DNA from 4 places in the Kitasatospora sp. NBC_01287 genome. Region 4 is predicted to be linked to each of the others. Evidence: riboswitches for the same ligand, from Rfam matches in the RefSeq annotation. Region 4 holds a riboswitch; each other region holds the start of a gene.
The links. Region 4 has a riboswitch for cyclic di-AMP ahead of OG455_RS07160 (glycoside hydrolase family 16 protein). Riboswitches for the same ligand answer to the same signal wherever they lie in the genome.

Region 1 (4,201 bases), 560 kb from region 4:
CCCAGGCGCCCTCGTGGCGCACGAAGCGGCTGTTCTCGTGCATCGCGCCGGCGTGCCCGCGCTCCCGGTAGTGGGCGGTGAACTCGACCGTGCCCTCCTGGTGGAACGGGCCGCCCTCGGTGCTTCCCAGGATCTCCAGCCGCTGCCAGCGCAGCTCAGGGGCGTAGTCGACCTCCGCCGGCCGGGTCAGCGGGTGCCAGCTGCGCAGCAGGTAGGCGGTGTCCTCCAGCGCGAAGGCGCTGAACCGTGAGCGCATCAGCTGCTCGGCGGTGACCGCCGGGGCCAGGCCGCGGTGCAGCCGGCCGCAGCAGTCGGCGTAGCTCGCGGGCAGGCCGCACGGGCAGGCGGTGGGCTCGGCGGGGCGCTGGGTCGGGCGGGGCCTGGTGGCGCGTCGTGACATGTGTCCATTGTGACCGGCGGGGGTCGGTAGGGGGCCGGTGGGGGACCGGCGGTCGCAGCCCGGTGCCGGGTGGCACCGGGCTGCCGGGGATCAGGGCAGCTGGAGCTGCTGCCCGGGGTGGATCAGGTCGGGGTTGCCGCCGACCACGCCGAGGTTCGCCTGGTAGAGCTGCTGCCAGGAGTCGAGGTGGTGCTGCTGGGCGATGTCCCAGAGGTTGTCGCCGCTCTGCACGGTGTAGCCGGCGGCGGGGGCGCTCGGGGTCGCGGTGGGGGCGCCGGCTGCGTCGATGGCGCCGGCCGGCGTGCCGGGCGCGGTGGGCTGCGCGGGCGCCTGCGGGGCGGCGGACACCGGGGTGCCGGGTGCCGGGGCGGTCGGCACGGTCGCGGGCGGCACGGTCGGGGTGGCGGCGGGAGTGCCCGGCACCGGGGCGGCCCAGGTGGGGCTCGCGGGGGCGGGAACGCTGGACGCCGGCGTGCTGGAACCGGGCGCGGGCGTCGCGGTCGCGCCCGGGGCGGTGGGCGGGGCGGCGGGCGGCGTGCTCGGCGCCGGTGCGCTCGGGGCGGTCGGCGCGGTGGTGGGCGCGCCCGGGCTCGGCGGCGTCACCGGTGCGGTCGGCGGGGTGGGCGCGGTCGGCGCGCTGCTGACGGGCGCGGGCGCGCCCACCGGTGCGGTCGGGAGCGGATCGGTGGGCGTGGTGGGCGTGGTCGGTGCGGGCGCGGTCGGCGTCGGAGCGGGTGTGCTCACCGGCGCGGTCGGGGTGGGCGCGGCCGTCGTCAGCCCCGCCGTGGTCGCGCAGGTGCCCCAGATGGCCGGGCCCTGGGCGGCGAGCAGCTGCTCGGCCACCGCGATCTGCTGCGCCTGGGTCGCGTGCGAGGCCTGCGCCGCGTACTGGTCGCCGCCGTAGGTGAGCCAGTTGTCCTGGCTGAGCTGCAGGCCGCCGTAGAAGCCGTTCCCGGTGTCGGTGCTCCAGTTGCCGCTGGTCATGCACTGGGCGACGGTGTCCCAGGTGGCGGGGGTGGCCGCGTGCGCGCCGGTCGCGGTCAGCAGCGGCAGGGCCAGCCCCGCGCCGGCCACGGTCGCGACGGTCACCGCGCGCTCGGCCTGGGTGGGGCGGCGGTGGCGGCCCGGACCGGAAAAGACTCCGGATATGCCCATCGAACATCCCTCTCCGCACGCCTGCGAGGTGAGCTGTCGGGTTCGGACCGGGAGGTTGGCCCGGCCGTTCGCGGACGGATCCGGCGGACGGCTTCACCCCGAGCCGTACGGGGACGGCATCGAAACCTGGGTCCCCCGCCCCTGCCCAGAGGTGTGGTCGTGGTCCCGGGAGCGCGGTGGGCAGGACTCGGCGTTCCGGCCCCGGGTGCCCGCGCGGCGGCGGGTTGCTGGGGAGACTAGACGGATCATCACCTCGATAACAACCCCGCATCGCACACGTCACACGCGAATCACGGTCGCCGACCGATGCTCCGTACTGAGACCGTTCACGCTGGGTTGCGATTGGTTGCCGTGGTGTTTGCGGGGCGGCGTCGGCGAAATGCTGTGTCACTGGCCTGCCATAGCTTGCGGCCATGGGTGTCTACCTGGTCAGCATCAGCGCGGAGGAGTGGTTCGGTGGGGATGAGGACGGGTGGGGTGAGACGTCGGCAGCCCTGAACGCGGAGCTGGCGAAGCGCGGGACAGCGCCGTACGAGCCGGTGCCTGAGGGGGCGGACTTCGTCCGCGGCTCTGGCCAGTCCTTCGAGGAGAAGCTGATCCCCTCGATGGACGGGTTCACGGCTCTGTGCGAGGCACATCTGGAGCGGGAGGAGATCGAGACCGTCTGCGGCTGGACGGTCATGGTCCCGATCTCCCTGGAGGAGGACATCTGGCTGCCGGTCAGCTCCAGCTACACGGACGAGACGATGGTCGCGGGTGCTCCCCAGGTGCTGGGGATTGCCGAGCGGCTGGCCGCAGTGGTCGAGCTGCCTGCCGAGGTCCCGGAGATGTGCGACAACCTCGACCTGACGATGTGGTTCATGGGCGGGGCGGCGAAGGAGCTCGCCGCCGCGCGGCCGGGGCCCTGGGCGGAGGATCTCGACAGCACCTTCTACGTCGCGCTCCACCTGCGTGCGGCTCAGCATTCGCTGCGGCGGGGCTGTCCCATCGCATTCAGCTGACACCGCGGCTGACACCGCGGCGTAGCTACGGACGGTCACCCCGGGAACGCCGATCGGTACTGCGTCAGGTCCGCCGCTCCCGGCGGCGGTGATCGCGCCCGGACTCGCGTCCGCCGCCGCTAGGTTGGGAGTTGCCGGCGCGGACGAGCCGGTGCCGACCAGCTGATCAGCCGATGAGGAGAGGCCCATGGCCGACGAAGCCAAGATCCGCGAACTGTTCGCCGCCCAGATCACGGGCGTGCTGGTGACCCTGAAGCGGGACGGGCGGCCGCAGCTGTCCAACATCCGCTACGCCTACGACCCGGCGAAGGAGCTGATCCGGGTCTCGATCACCGCCGACCGGGCGAAGGCGAAGAACCTGGCCCGGGACCCGCGCGCCAGCCTGTACGCGACCACGCCGGACTTCTGGACCTGGGCGGTCGCCGAGGGCACCGCCGAGCTCACCCCGGTGGCGGCGGCCGAGGACGACGCCACCGTCGAGGAGTTGATCGACCTGTACCGCACCTTGGAGGGCGAGCACCCCGACTGGGACGACTACCGCGCCGCGATGGTCCGCGAGCGCCGCCTGGTGGTCAAGCTGCACGTCGAGCACCTGTACGGCCAGACTCCCTGACGGCCGTTCCCCAGCGGCCCGAGGGACGCCCCCGGGGGTCCGACGGCCGTTCCCGGGCGTCCCGACGGCCGGGCGGGGCGCCGGAGTCCGGCCCGCTCGGCCGCCCGGGTTTGCCCGATCGGCGGACACGGCACCGCGCGCCGCAGCACGATGAAGGGGCGCGCCCCCGACCGGGGAGCGGCGGTCGCATCGGGAACGAGGTGGGGCTGTGCACGAGTTGGAGCCTGCCGTCGAAGGGGCGGAGGGTGAGCCGCACTGGTGGTGGGAGGTCGACGCCGCCCTGCTGGGCAAGGCGCCCGCCCTGGACGTGGCGATGCACTGGGCCCAGGGGCTGACCGGTTGGGCCGCCGGACACGATCCCCGGGTGGCGGGTGGCGGGTGGCGGGCGGCGACCTGGAGGCGGTGCGGACCCTGCTCGGCCTGGCCGTCTACCGCGCCGCCCAGAGCGAGGCGGTCACCGACCCGGGCCGGATCCCCACCCTGCTGCCCCTGCTCGCCCTCGCCCGCGGTGCGGCCAGGAGCACCGCCGAGGCCCGCCCGCTGGGCTACGGCAACCGGGGTCGGCTGCGGCTGGCGGACCGGGCCCGGCTGCGCGCCGTGCTGGACGACCCGGACCCGGCGGCCTTCGAGGGGCTGCGCAAGGAGACGGTGCTGGTCCTGGTGGCCAACACCGACCACGCGCGCACCGAGCTCTGCCGGCGGTCCAACAGCCCGAGCGTCTGGAAGGACCGCCCGCTGATCACCATCAACGCGCGCGAGCCGCACCTGCCGCGCCGCGGGCCGCTGCCCTGGGACTGGTACAGCACCGGCGGCGGGGCGCCGGAGGCCGAGCGTTAGCGGCGTACCGACCGACCTGGCACGAGCGCCCCGGCGGCGGCCGGTCCGGGGCCTTCCCGTACGCTCGGGGGCTCGCGGGCCGAACGGCTCTGGCCTGCGGCGGAACAGCACAAGGGGAGGCCGGAACGATGAGCGCCGACGACGTGTGGCGGGCGCCGGACCCGGACGGCGGGCCTGACCTGGCCGGCGGGCCGG
Region 2 (4,201 bases), 900 kb from region 4:
TCGCGGACATCCCCGGTCAGCACCGTGGTCGTGCGGTTGTCGGAGAGCAGCGCGCGGCCGTGCGTGAGCACGATCGGGTCGTTGTCCACGTAGACCACCCGGGCCAGCGGGTCGACGTCCTGCGCCACCTGGTGGACGTTGCCGGGCGAGGGCAGGCCCGCGCCGATGTCGATGAACTGCCGGATCCCGGCCCGCGCGACCAGCTGCACCGCCCGGCGCAGGAAGGCGCGGTTCTCCCGGGCGGCGGCCGGGATGTCCGCCGAGACGCTGATCGCGTGCTCGGCCGCCTCCCGGTCCGGCGGGAAGTTGTCCTTGCCACCGAGCCAGTAGTCGTAGATCCGGGCAGGGTGCGGGCGGCTTGTCTGAAGATCCGTCAGATCGCTGCCTTGATCGGACTGCTGCACCGTCTCCCCCTTGCGCCGGGCCCGCCTGCCGGGCGGCCGGGTGCAGCATAGCGGGCGTTCGAACAGCGGCGGGGGCAGGGGCGGGGCGACCATGGACGGGGGCGCGCGGCGCGGTCGGTGGCGGGCGCGCGGCGCGGTCGAACGAGTCGGATTTAATGCCGCGCAACGTCGGGTCGGCCCCGGTAAGGTCGAGCGGTCCAGCGCGTGCCGCTGCCCCCGTCCCAGCTGCGAATGCGAGTTCAGATGACCGACCCGGCCGCCGAGTTGCCCTTCAACGAGCAGCGAGCCGACGAGCTGTCACCCCCTGCCCTGACCGCACCCGAACTCCTGCCCGGGACCCGACGGGCACTGCTGCGCCGCGTCGCCGTCGGCCAGGCGCAGGGCCGAACCCCTTCCCTGGCCGCCGCGGTGGTTCGCGGCGGCCACCTGGTGTGGACCGGCGCCCGCAGCATGATCGAGGGTCACGCACCGGACGAGAACGTCCAGTACCGGATCGGCTCGATCACCAAGACCTTCGTCGCGGTCCTGGTCATGCGGCTGCGCGACGAAGGCCTGATCGACCTGGCCGACCCGTTGGAGCAGCACCTGCCCGACACCGCCGCAGGCGGCGCCACCATCCGCCAACTGCTCAGCCACACCAGCGGTCTGGCCGCCGAGACGCCCGGCCCCTGGTGGGAGCGCACCGCCGGCGAGCTGCGCCCCGAGCTGGGCCACCTGCTGGAGGACCAGCCGTTCCGGCACGCCACCGGCGAACGCTTCCACTACTCCAACACCGGCTACGCACTGCTCGGCGCACTGGTGGCCAAGGTCCGCGGCCTGCCCTGGGGCGAGGCGCTGCGCCAGGAGGTGCTGGAGCCGCTCGGCCTGACCCGCACCACGCTGCTGCCGCAGGCCCCGCACGCGGGCGGCTTCGCGGTGCACCCGTGGGCGGACGTGATGCTCCCCGAGCCGCTCACCGACACCGCCCTGATGGCACCGGCCGGCCAGCTCTGGTCCACCACCGCCGACCTCGCCCGCTGGGCCTCGTTCCTGGCCGGCACCGCCGCGGGCGGCGCCGAGAAGGTGCTCGCCCCCGCCACGCTCGCCGAGATGCGCCTGCCGGCCGGCGCGCCGGAGGGCGACTGGACCGCCTGCTACGGGCTCGGGCTGCAGCTGCTGCGCCGGGACGGCCGGCTGCTGATCGGCCACGGCGGTTCGATGCCCGGCTTCCTGGCCGGCCTCTGGCTGAGCCCGGAGGACGATGTGGCGGCCGTCACGCTCACCAACGTGACGGCCAGCGCGGCGGTCTGGGACGTGGCCATCGACCTGGTCGCCATCGTTGCCGAGCGCGAACCGCGCATCCCCGAGCCCTGGCGCCCGTTCACCGACGCCGATCCGGAGCTGCTCGCGCTGACCGGGCCCTGGTACTGGGGGCCCACCGCGCTGGCCCTGCACCTGCGGGCGGGCCAGGTCCTGGAACTCACCGCGCTCGGCAGCCAGGCGCGCAGCTCGGCCTTCCAGCCGGAGTCCGACGGCACCTGGATCGGCCTGGAGGGCTACTACGCCGGGGAGACGCTGCGCGTCGTGCGGGCCGACGACGGCTCGGTCAGCCACCTCGACCTGGGCAGCTTCGTGCTGACCCGCACCCCCTACGACCCGGCCGGGGCCGTGCCGGGCGGCGTCGACCCACTGGGCTGGCACGCGGGCTGACGGATTATCAAATCACGGGGAGATAACGGCCCCGCTTTGTGAAGGGAATCACGCGGGAATCGGAAAGCCTGTCGCGAAGCCGAACATGAGACACCTCACATCGGCTTGTGATAGGACCTTCGACCCGCTTACGGTGCATCTCGTTCGTCTTCACACGAACCCCGCTCTCCGGAACGCCGAATCCTGCCGCCGGACGGAGCGGGCACGTGCATCCAAAGCACCACGGCAGGGGCGGGGGACCCAAGGTAAGTCGTCCCACCCGGATTTCTCCGGGTGGGACTTGGGGTGAAGCCGCGCATTGCGCGGCCGGGCAACTCCAGCCCGAATCCGACAGCTCACCTCGCAGGCGTGGGAGAGGAAACGCTTTTTCATGCTGTCCGTCAACGGTCGCTCCAGCCTGCCCAGCCGCGCCACCATCAAGCGCGCCGTCGCCATCGCCGTCGTCGCCGGTGTCGGCGCCGGCCTGCCCGTGATCGCCGCCACCGGCGCCAGCGCGGCCCCGCTCCACCAGGGCGGCTACGGCCACCACCACGGTGCCGGCCACGCCTACACCGCTCCCCAGGCCGCCACCCACCAGCAGGCTCCGGTCCAGCGGACCTCCGCCCCGGCCCCGGCCGCGCCCGCCGCTGCCGCGCAGGCCACCCCGGCCCCCGCCGCCGCGCCGGCCGGCTACACCGTGGCGAGCGGCGACTGGCTCTCCAAGATCGCCACCACCCACAACGTCCAGGGCGGCTGGCAGAAGCTGTACGACCTGAACAAGTCCGTGCTGAACCAGGGTCCGGACGTGCTCTACCCCGGCCAGCACCTGGTGCTGGGCGACGCCCAGGCCGCCGCTGCCCCGCAGGCCGCCCCGGCCCCGGCCGCCGCCGCGCCCGCCAAGCAGCAGAGCGCCCCGGCCGCGCCGAGCACCAGCACCAGCACCCAGGCCGCCGCTCCGGCCGCGCCCGCCGCCGCCGTCACGGCCCCGACCGACAACAGCCCGGGCTCGCTGCAGGCGCTCGCCGCCTCCATCGTCCCGGCCGACCAGCTGGCGTCGTTCGACCAGATCATCACCCACGAGAGCGGCTGGAACGTCACCGCCACCAACCCGAGCTCCGGCGCCTACGGCCTGCCGCAGGCCCTGCCCGGCAACAAGATGGCATCGGCCGGTTCCGACTGGGCGACCAACCCCGCCACCCAGCTCAAGTGGGCGCTGCAGTACATGAACACCACGTACGGCAGCCCGAACCAGGCGTGGGCCTTCTGGCAGACCCACTCGGCGTACTGATCACTCCGGTGATCACCAGCCGCAGCTGAACCGCCCGGCCGGTCGACAGGTCCTCCACCTGCCGACCGGCCGGCGGCTTTTCGGCGGCCACTGCTCGGCGGCCACTGCTCGGTGTCGGCCGCTCGGCGTCGGCTCCCGGCGCCGGATCTGCGGGGGTCGGATCTGCGGGGGTGGACCCTCGGCATCGGATCTGCGGTATCCCGATCCGGGATGCCGGGAGGACCCCATCACAGCCGGTAACCTGTCGATGACAGAACCGGTAGATCCGACAGGCCGTCATGGGGTTACGCATGGACCGGCTTCCGCCGACGGGGCATCCCGTCCACCCGTCCGCCGCCCCGCAGCCGGAGTTCGGCGCCGAGCTGCGCCGTCTTCGGACCGAGCGCGGCCTCTCGCTCAGCGCGCTCTCCCGACTGCTGCACTACAGCAAGGGCTATCTCAGCAAGATCGAGAACGGCGGCAAGCCGGCCGGCCCCGATCTGGCCCGCCGCTGCGACGCGCTGCTGGACGCCCAGGGCGCACTGCTGCGCCTCGCCGACCCCGTGGCCGACGCCGAGGTCGCACCCACCGTGCCGGTGCCCCCCGTGCCGATGCACCCCGTGCCGGTGCCCCCCGCGCCGGTGCCCCCCGCGCCGATGGTCCTCGTGCCCGGGGCGCCCTCCGGGGCGGTGCCGGCCGAGCCCGACCTCCCCTGCCCGTACTTGGGCCTGGCCGCCTTCGGGCCACAGGACGCCCGCTGGTTCGCCGGTCGCGCGAGCGCGCTGGCAGCCCTGCTCGACCGGCTGGCCGAGCGTGCGGGCCACGGCCCGCTCGCCCTGGTCGCGCCGTCCGGCGCCGGGAA
Region 3 (4,201 bases), 2.2 Mb from region 4:
CCCCTGTTCACCTGGGAGTTCGCCGCCGATCCGCACCCGGGCGTACGCCTGGCCGCGCGAGCACGCCCCAGTGCACCGGACCACCCTGCCGAGCGGGGTTGACGCCTGGCTGGTGACCCGCTACGCCGACGCCGTCGATGTTCAGCGGGGCGATTCGGGAGTGAATTCGACCGGCAGTTCCCGCAGCCCGCGCATGATCAGACCGCCGCGCCAGCGCAGTTCTGCCGGGTCCACGGCGAGCCGCAGGTCGGGCAGCCGGGTCAGCAGGCTGGAGAGCGCCACCCGACCCTCCAGGCGGGCCAGCGGGGCGCCGATGCAGTAGTGGATCCCGTGGCCGAAACCGAGGTGCGGGTTGTCGGCGCGGGCCAGGTCGAGGGTGTTCGGTTGGCCGAACCTGGCGGGATCACGGTCCGCGGCGGCGAGGACGACGAGGACCGGGTCACCCGTGGACACGGCCTGGCCGCCGATTTCGAGTGGTCGGGTGGCGTAGCGCCAGGTGGCCAACTCCACCGGGCCGTCGTAGCGCAGCAGTTCCTCGATCCCCGTGTCGAGCAATCGGGAATCCCCGTCCGCGACGGCAGCCTGAAGGAGCGCTCGCTGGGGCGGATTCTGAAACAGCGCCAGCGCGCCGTTGCCGATCAGATTGATGGTCGTCTCGAACCCCGCGAACAACAGCACGAAGCACATCGCGACGGCCTCGTTCTCGGTGAGGTGCTCGCCGTGGTCGCCGGCCCGGATCAGACCGGAGATCAGGTCGTCCCCGAGGTCCGCCCGCTTGCGGTGAATCAGGTCTGCCAGGTACGCGCGGATGCGCTTGACGGCTCGGCCCACCCCTCCACGTGGACCGCCGCCGTGGCGGATCATCATGCCCGCCCAGTCGCGGAAGTCCTCCTGATCCTCCTTGGGAACACCGAGGAGGTCGCAGATCGCGTAGATCGGCAGCGGGAAGGCGAACTCATGGATGAGGTCCGCTTCGCCCCTGCCGGAGAATTCCGAGAGGAGTCGATCCGCGAGGCCCTGCACCTGGGGCTCGAACTCCGCCACTCGGCCCGGCGTGAACGCCTTGGAGACCAGCCGGCGCAAGCGGGTGTGGTCCGGCGGGTCGATGTTGAGCAGGTGCGTCATCAGGTTGGCGCTGCGCTCTCCCGGGATCCCGGTCTTCCCCTTCGCGTGTGCCGACTCGTCGTGGTGGGCCGGGTTCTTGCTGAGACGGCTGTCCGCGAGCGCCTGGCGGGCGTCGGCATAGCGGGTCACGAGCCAGGCTTCGACGCCGCTCGGCAGCTGGGCCTTGTACACGGGCGCGTGCTCACGCAGCCAGGCGTACGCCGGGTAGGGGTTGGAGGCGAACCCCCAGGTGAAGAGTTCGGGCCGATCAGACATGCCTCGACGGTATCCCGCTGCTGGTGTTCGGCGACCGTCCGACCTCTGACGCCCCTGCTGCCACGGTGTGAGCCGTCGGCCGGTCTCGACCCGACCAGGCCCGCGGGCCCGACCAGGTCCGCGGGCCCGACACCCTGGACCCGGCCCGCACGGACGGCCCGCACCTCGGCTTCGGCCACGGCATCCACTACTGCGTCGGCGCCCCGCCGGCCGGGTTGGAGGGGCGGGCGGCGCCGGCCACCCTGCTGACCAGGCCGCCCGATGTCGACCTCGCCGCCGCGCCCGAGGAGCTGCGCCGGCGCGGCGGCCTGATCATGCGTGGACTGCGCGCGCTGCCGGTCGCCTTCACGCCTGAGGGGCCGTCCGGTGTCGCCGTCGAGCGCTGACGCGGAGTTTGATGAAGGTCCGACAAGTCCTGACGGCGTGTCGGCACTACTCCGACAGAGGCGATCTGAATGGGCATCAACCTGACCAAACGCCATCAGTTGGTGGACGATCGGCGACCGTCCGTAATTCTCGTGTGATGTACGCGATATGAGCTTGTGATTGGTGGGTCAATCTGCCTACTCTCCCAGGAGTTCGCAGCTGCGAACCCCGTGCGCGGTACGCCGAATCCTGCCCACCGCGCGGCCGGGACACCGACCTACACCTTGGGCAGGGGCGGGGGACCCAGGATTTCTGCCGTCTCCCACGGCTAGGGGTGAAGCCGCTCGCGCGGCCGGGCCAACCTCACGGGCCCGAACCCGACAGCTCACCTCGCAGGCGTGCGGAGAGGGACAGTTCATGCTGCTCACCGGCAATGGCCGTCATCGTCGTCGCACCCAGGCCGAGAAGGCCCTCGCAGTGGCCGGCGTCGCCGGCGCGGCGGTCGCGGTGCCGCTGCTCACCGCGACCGCCGCGCACGCGGCCCCCGTCACGGTCTGGGACAAGGTCGCCAACTGCGAGAGCACCAACAACTGGTCGATCAACACCGGCAACGGCTTCTACGGCGGCCTGCAGTTCACTTCGTCCACCTGGGCCGCGTACGGCGGCACCCAGTACGCGGCCCAGGCCGACCAGGCCAGCAAGGGGCAGCAGATCGCGGTCGCCGAGCGGGTGCTGGCGGACCAGGGCCCGGGCGCCTGGCCGGTCTGCTCGGTGCAGGCGGGGCTGGGCAAGGGGGGCGCCGCGGCGTCCGTCGACACCGCTGCCCCGGCGGCCCAGACCCAGCAGACGCAGCAGAGCCAGCAGACCCAGCAGGCCGAGCCGCAGACGCAAGCCCAGCAGGCCCCGCAGTCCCAGCATCCTCAGCAGGCCCCGCAGTCCGCCGACCCGTCCTTCCCCGGCAAGGCCGGCTGGGACGCGGCGAGCCAGGTGTACTGGTTCCAGAGTGACGGCGGCTGGTACTGGACCAGCCACCAGGGCGTGTACGACCAGGCCGCCGCCCAGGCGCGGGCCGCGGCCCCGGCGCAGGCCCCGGCCGCGATGCAGACCCCGGTGCAGGTGCCGGCCGCCGCACCCGCCGTCGCGGGCTCGGGCCACGACTACACCGTGCGGGCCGGCGACACCCTCTCCACCATCGCCCAGAGCCAGCACCTGGCCGACGGCTGGCAGGGGCTCTACCAGGCCAACCACCGGACGGTGGGCGCGAATCCGGACCTGATCGTGCCCGGCCAGCAGCTGAACCTCGGCTGACCGCCCGTCCGCTCGCGCGCGGTCGCCACGGGCGTCCGGGCGCGAGCGGCGGGGCCGGACGACAGCCGGCACGCATTCAGGTGAACTACCGGCGGGTAGCCGAGCCACACCGTGAGACGGCACCCAGGTCCGGGTGGTCGCGGCTGCGGGTGCGGTTAGGCTCTGGTCGTAACGACTCCGTATCCACGTCCGCAGGACCGCTTCCGCCTAGGAGATGCCTCGTGCCGTCCATTGATGTCGTCGTCGCCCGTGAGATTCTCGACTCGCGCGGCAACCCCACGGTCGAGGTCGAGGTCGGCCTCGACGACGGCAGCACCGGCCGTGCCGCTGTCCCGTCCGGTGCCTCCACCGGTGCCTTCGAGGCGCTGGAGCTGCGCGACGGTGACAAGAACCGCTACTTCGGCAAGGGCGTCGAGAAGGCCGTCCTCGCCGTGATCGAGCAGATCGGCCCGGAGCTGGTGGGCTACGACGCCACCGAGCAGCGGCTGATCGACCAGGCGATGCTCGACCTGGACGCCACCCCGGACAAGTCCTCGCTGGGCGCCAACGCGATCCTCGGCGTCTCGCTGGCCGTCGCGCACGCCGCCTCCGAGGCCAGCGACCTGCCGCTGTTCCGCTACCTCGGCGGCCCCAACGCGCACGTGCTGCCGGTCCCGATGATGAACATCCTCAACGGCGGTTCGCACGCGGACTCCAACGTCGACATCCAGGAGTTCATGATCGCGCCGATCGGCGCCGAGTCGTTCTCCGAGGCCGTGCGCTGGGGCGTGGAGGTCTACCACACCCTCAAGGGCGTGCTCAAGGAGCGCGGCCTCTCCACCGGCCTGGGCGACGAGGGCGGCTTCGCGCCGAACCTGGACTCCAACCGCGAGGCGCTGGACCTGATCGTCGAGGCGATCAAGAAGGCTGGCTACGTGCCCGGCAAGGACGTCGCGCTGGCGCTGGACGTCGCCTCCTCCGAGTTCTACAAGGACGGCGCCTACCAGTTCGAGGGCAAGGCGCTGACCGCCGCCGAGCTGAGCGCGTACTACGCCGACCTGGTCGCCAACTACCCGCTGGTCTCCATCGAGGACCCGCTGGACGAGTCGGACTGGGACGGCTGGAAGGCCCTCACCGACGAGCTGGGCAGCAAGGTGCAGCTGGTCGG
Region 4 (4,201 bases):
ACCTGGTGCCACGGCGTAGCCGCCGACCCCGTGCGGCTGCACGCCTGGGTGCAGACTGAGGACGGCACCCCGGTCGCCGAACCGCTCTCGACCCGCGCCTACACGCCCATCCTCACCCTCGGAGCCCGCCATCACCGCCAGCCCTGAGCCGATCCTGTGGGTCGGCACCGACACCTGCGCGCTCGGCCCCTACCGTGCCGACCTCGTGGAGACCTACTGGCGGTGGGAGCAGGACCCCGTGCTCCTGGTCGGCTACGGTCGCCAGCAGCCCGAGTCACTGGAGGCCCGCACCGAGGGCATGGCCCACCAACTCCGTGGTGACAACATCCGGTTCACCATCTACGAACTGACAGGGGACGGCCCAACCCCGGTCGGGGTCGCCACCCTGCTGCCCGACCAGGCCGTCCGCACCGCCGAGTACGTCGTGATGCTCGCCCCCGAAGCCCGTGGCAAGGGCTTGGGCACGGCCGCCACCCGCCTCGTGCTCGACTACGCCTTCCACATCACCAACCTGCGGATGGTCTGGCTCAAGGTCCTCGCCCCGAACAAGGGTGGCGTCCGCGCCTACGAGAAGGCGGGTTTCCGCCCCGCCGGGATGCTCCGCGAGGCCGGCTACTGGCTCGGCCGGGTCTGCGACGAGCTGATCATGGACGCGCTCGCCGCTCAGTTCGCCGGTCCCTCGGTCATCGCGCCGCTGCTGCCCGAGTAGGCGACGCGCAGCGCCGGGGGCGCGGTACCTCGCCCCCGGCGCCATGCGGCCGACTGTCTCAGCAGCTGAAGTCGATCAGCGAGAACGACTCGTAGTGGTCGGAGGTGTAGTAGTCCGACCCGTCCTCGCCGGTCACGATCCGGCGGGTGCTGCGGTTGCCGGCGCCCGGGGTGGTGACGGTGTACTCCTGGTAGAAGCCGTACGGCTCGCTGGGGAGGACGCCCTCGCGGTTCTGGAAGGTCTCGCCGTCCTCGGAGTACGGGAACGGGCCGCCCTGCGCGATCAGGTCGAGGGTGTGGTCGGCCTGGCTGGGCAGCGCGGACTGGCAGATGTCGCCGCTGACGTCCGCGTGGGCGTCGGAGGCGAAGACGGCGGTCGGGGCCAGGGTGAGCAGGCCGACGGTGACGACGGAGGCGGTACGCGACTTCAACGCGCGTAGAAGAGTCTGCATGTGCAGCAGTGTGGGGCAGCTCCGGGAAGGCTGGGAAGAAGCTGGGAGCCGACTGGGTGAGTCTTCATGTCCATGTAACTTGAGCGGGGCTCGCGCGACGGAAGTGCTTCGCTTTGGCGGCGGATGTGAAGCTGTGTGACTCGTGTGACATTGATGATGATCAGCTCGTCTGCCTACCCTGCAGACGTCTCGCCACCCAGCGGCGGGACCAGTCCCCGGGACGCCTAGTCCTGCCTGCCCGGGGTCGGAACCCCAGCACCGCACCAGGCAGGAGCGGGGGACCCAGGTAGTTCTGCCGTGTCCCCGCCCGCCCGCGTCCAGCCGGCTGCGCGGGGGTGCGGCTCGGGGTGAAGCCGACCGGGATCCTCCGGCGCGGCCGGGCCATCTTGCGGCCCGAACCCGACAGCTCACCTCGTAGGCGTCGCAAGAGGAACCCCCGTGATCCCTTCCGCCACCCCTGCCCGCCTCGGCATCCTCGCCGGCGCCCTCGGCCTGATCGCCGTGCCCATGGTCGGCCAGGCGAACGCCCTGACCTCGACCCTGGCGTCCGGCGGCGCGCCCACCGTCACCCAGGACCGGCTGACCCCGACCACCGCCACCGCCGGCGCGGCCACCAGCGCCGCCCTGACGCTGCACGCGGGCTCCTGCTTCACCGCGAAGACGGTGGGCGTGGGCGTGCGCGACGCCGCAGGGAACAACCTCGACTTCCCCGGGAACCGCGCCAACCAGCGGATCTGCCCGAGCGGCCTGTCGCTCACCACCGGCGCGCGGACCTTCGCGAGCGGGACGTACAGCGTCTTCGGCTTCTACCAGGACCAGGCGGGCGCCTGGCACAACCTGCCCGCGCAGAGCCTGACGGTGTCCGCGAACGCCGGCGCGGGTGGCGGCGGCAGCGCGGGCGGCAGCGGGAGCGGCACCGGCACCTCCCCGGTCACCCCGCCCGCCGCCCCGTCCGCCCCCACCGGCTCACCCGTCCCCGGCAAGGCGCTGACCTGGTCCGACGAGTTCAACGGCCCGCTCGACAGCACGAAGTGGAACGACAGCACCACCACCTCGTACAAGTACGGCAGCCACAACCCGGACGACAACAAGCTCGACTGGATCACCCCCTCCGACGTCGCGGTGGCGAACGGCACGGCCACCTTCACCGCCCAGCCCTCCAGTCACACCCTGGAGAACGGCAAGCAGGCGTGGACCACCGGCCTGCTCACCACCGAGGGCAGCCAGCAGGGCTTCAAGGTGAAGACCGGCGACTACGCCGAGGCCCGGGTGCAGCTGCCGTCCGCACCCGGCGCCTGGCCGGCGCTGTGGACCTGGGCGAACGGCGGCAGCGAGATCGACTCCTTCGAGTACCACCCGGACAACCCGAACCTGCTGGAGCTGACCAACCACGTCAACTCCGCGCAGAAGTACTACACCGACGCGAACGCGGTGAAGCCCGGCCAGTGGGTGACCATCGGCACCTACTACGGCGCCACCTCCGTCGACTACTACGTCAACGGCGTCAAGGTCTTCTCCGACAACACCGGCGTCGGTGCCAACTGGTCGGCCTACCTGATCCTCAACCTGTCGATCAGCGCCGGCCAGTACCACCCGGCCCCGAGCGGTTCCGCCCCGATCAGCTTCGCGGCGGACTACGTGCGGGTCTACCGCTAGGGGGTAGTTGACGCACTGTCAACAGGCATGCGTGCGGCCCGGATCCACGAGGATCCGGGCCGCACGCATGCCTGACGGAGGATCAGGGGCGATCGATCAGGGCGCCAGCACGGTCCCCAGCCGGTGCGCGATCTGCCGCATCACCGGCACCAGTTCCGAAGAGCCCGTCTGCCCCTCCAGCGCCCGGATCCGCGCCTCGGGGCCGGAGACCGAGAGGGCGGTGGGGGTCGGCGCGCCCGGCACGGCGACGGCGATGCAGCGCACGCCGATCTCCTGCTCCTGGTCGTCCACCACGTACCCGGCCTCGCGCGCCTGGGCCAGCTGGGCGAACAGCTCCTCGACGTCCGTCACGGTGAACTCGGTGTGCGCGGGCAGGGGTTGGGTGCCGAGCACGGCGCGGGCCTCGTCCTCGGGGAGTTGGGCGAGCAGCGCCTTGCCGACGCCGGTGCAGTGCGGCTGGACCCGGCGGCCGACCTCGGTGAACATCCGCATCGAGCGGCGCGACTGCACCTGGCCCACGTAGACCACCTCGCCGCCCTCCAGCACGGCCAGGTTGGCGGTTTCGCCAGTGGCCTCCATCAGTTCGGCCAGATACGGTCGGGCCCAGCTGCCGAGCAGCCGCCCGGCGGTCTCGCCCAGCCGGATCAGGCGCGGACCCAAGGTGTAGCGCCGCGCTGTGTCCTGGCGGACATATCCCTGCTGTGCGAGGGTACGAACCAGCCGGTGGATGGTCGGCATCGGGAGGCCCGACGTGCCGGAGAGCTCGCTCAGGGTGGCGACGCCGCCCGAGTCGGCGAGCGCTTCCAGGAGTTGGAAGGCGCGCTCGACGGACTGCACGCTCCCCGCGGAGGCGCGCTCGGATCCGGTCGAAGCTGCGGCAGGGGTGCTGGCCACCGGCGTTCCCTTTGCTGTCGGGGGAGGAGTAGAGTCCCAGCGATCTACCTCAACAAACCGTTGAAATTCTGTATCGCGGAAACTAGTGTCCACCTTACAGAATCGAACTCGCCAGTAGGTGGGTCAGATCAATTGAGGGAAGCTCCCACCGGGGCTCCCTACACCGGTTCTACCGCCCAAGGAGTGTCCTGCCCATGGCTACAGACCAGGGATCCGTCGGCGCCCCCGCCGCTCCGGTCGTCACTGTCGCCGGCCCGCGCGTCCCCCGTGCGGAGGAGGTGCTCACGCCCGACGCTGTGGCCTTCGTGGTCGGCCTCCACCGGGCCTTCGAAGACCGTCGCCAGGAACTTCTCGCCCGCCGACACACCCGGCGCGCCGAGATCGCCAGGGCGGGCACCCTCGACTTCCTCCCCGAGACCGCCGCGATCCGCGCCGGCGACTGGCGGGTGGCCCCGGCGCCGCGGGCCCTGCAGGACCGCCGCGTCGAGATC

Region 1: linked by a shared signal. The riboswitch ahead of OG455_RS04820 (transglycosylase family protein) and the one ahead of OG455_RS07160 (glycoside hydrolase family 16 protein) in region 4 are both predicted to bind cyclic di-AMP.
Region 2: linked by a shared signal. The riboswitch ahead of OG455_RS03345 (LysM peptidoglycan-binding domain-containing protein) and the one ahead of OG455_RS07160 (glycoside hydrolase family 16 protein) in region 4 are both predicted to bind cyclic di-AMP.
Region 3: linked by a shared signal. The riboswitch ahead of OG455_RS42085 (transglycosylase family protein) and the one ahead of OG455_RS07160 (glycoside hydrolase family 16 protein) in region 4 are both predicted to bind cyclic di-AMP.

What each region holds. Positions count from the first base shown of each region.
Region 1 is NZ_JAPEPB010000001.1:1,189,016-1,193,216, reverse strand. It holds gene OG455_RS04825 (YchJ family protein) at 1-400, opposite strand, end outside; gene OG455_RS04820 (transglycosylase family protein) at 491-1,555, opposite strand; cyclic di-AMP (ydaO/yuaA leader) riboswitch at 1,558-1,719, opposite strand; gene OG455_RS04815 (hypothetical protein) at 1,969-2,556, shown strand; gene OG455_RS04810 (PPOX class F420-dependent oxidoreductase) at 2,744-3,169, shown strand; gene OG455_RS04805 (hypothetical protein) at 3,548-4,006, shown strand; gene OG455_RS04800 (hypothetical protein) at 4,135-4,201, shown strand, end outside.
Region 2 is NZ_JAPEPB010000001.1:846,483-850,683, forward strand. It holds gene OG455_RS03335 (SAM-dependent methyltransferase) at 1-404, opposite strand, end outside; gene OG455_RS03340 (serine hydrolase) at 714-2,093, shown strand; cyclic di-AMP (ydaO/yuaA leader) riboswitch at 2,258-2,455, shown strand; gene OG455_RS03345 (LysM peptidoglycan-binding domain-containing protein) at 2,464-3,360, shown strand; gene OG455_RS03350 (helix-turn-helix domain-containing protein) at 3,651-4,201, shown strand, end outside.
Region 3 is NZ_JAPEPB010000001.1:3,907,618-3,911,818, reverse strand. It holds partial or broken gene OG455_RS16480 (cytochrome P450) at 1-133, shown strand, start outside; gene OG455_RS16475 (cytochrome P450) at 142-1,380, opposite strand; partial or broken gene OG455_RS16470 (cytochrome P450) at 1,482-1,766, shown strand; cyclic di-AMP (ydaO/yuaA leader) riboswitch at 2,011-2,159, shown strand; gene OG455_RS42085 (transglycosylase family protein) at 2,164-3,054, shown strand; gene eno (phosphopyruvate hydratase) at 3,276-4,201, shown strand, end outside.
Region 4 is NZ_JAPEPB010000001.1:1,750,746-1,754,946, reverse strand. It holds gene OG455_RS07175 (lasso peptide biosynthesis B2 protein) at 1-147, shown strand, start outside; gene OG455_RS07170 (GNAT family N-acetyltransferase) at 155-709, shown strand; gene OG455_RS07165 (ribonuclease domain-containing protein) at 768-1,160, opposite strand; cyclic di-AMP (ydaO/yuaA leader) riboswitch at 1,407-1,595, shown strand; gene OG455_RS07160 (glycoside hydrolase family 16 protein) at 1,599-2,816, shown strand; gene OG455_RS07155 (IclR family transcriptional regulator) at 2,913-3,710, opposite strand; gene aceB (malate synthase A) at 3,905-4,201, shown strand, end outside.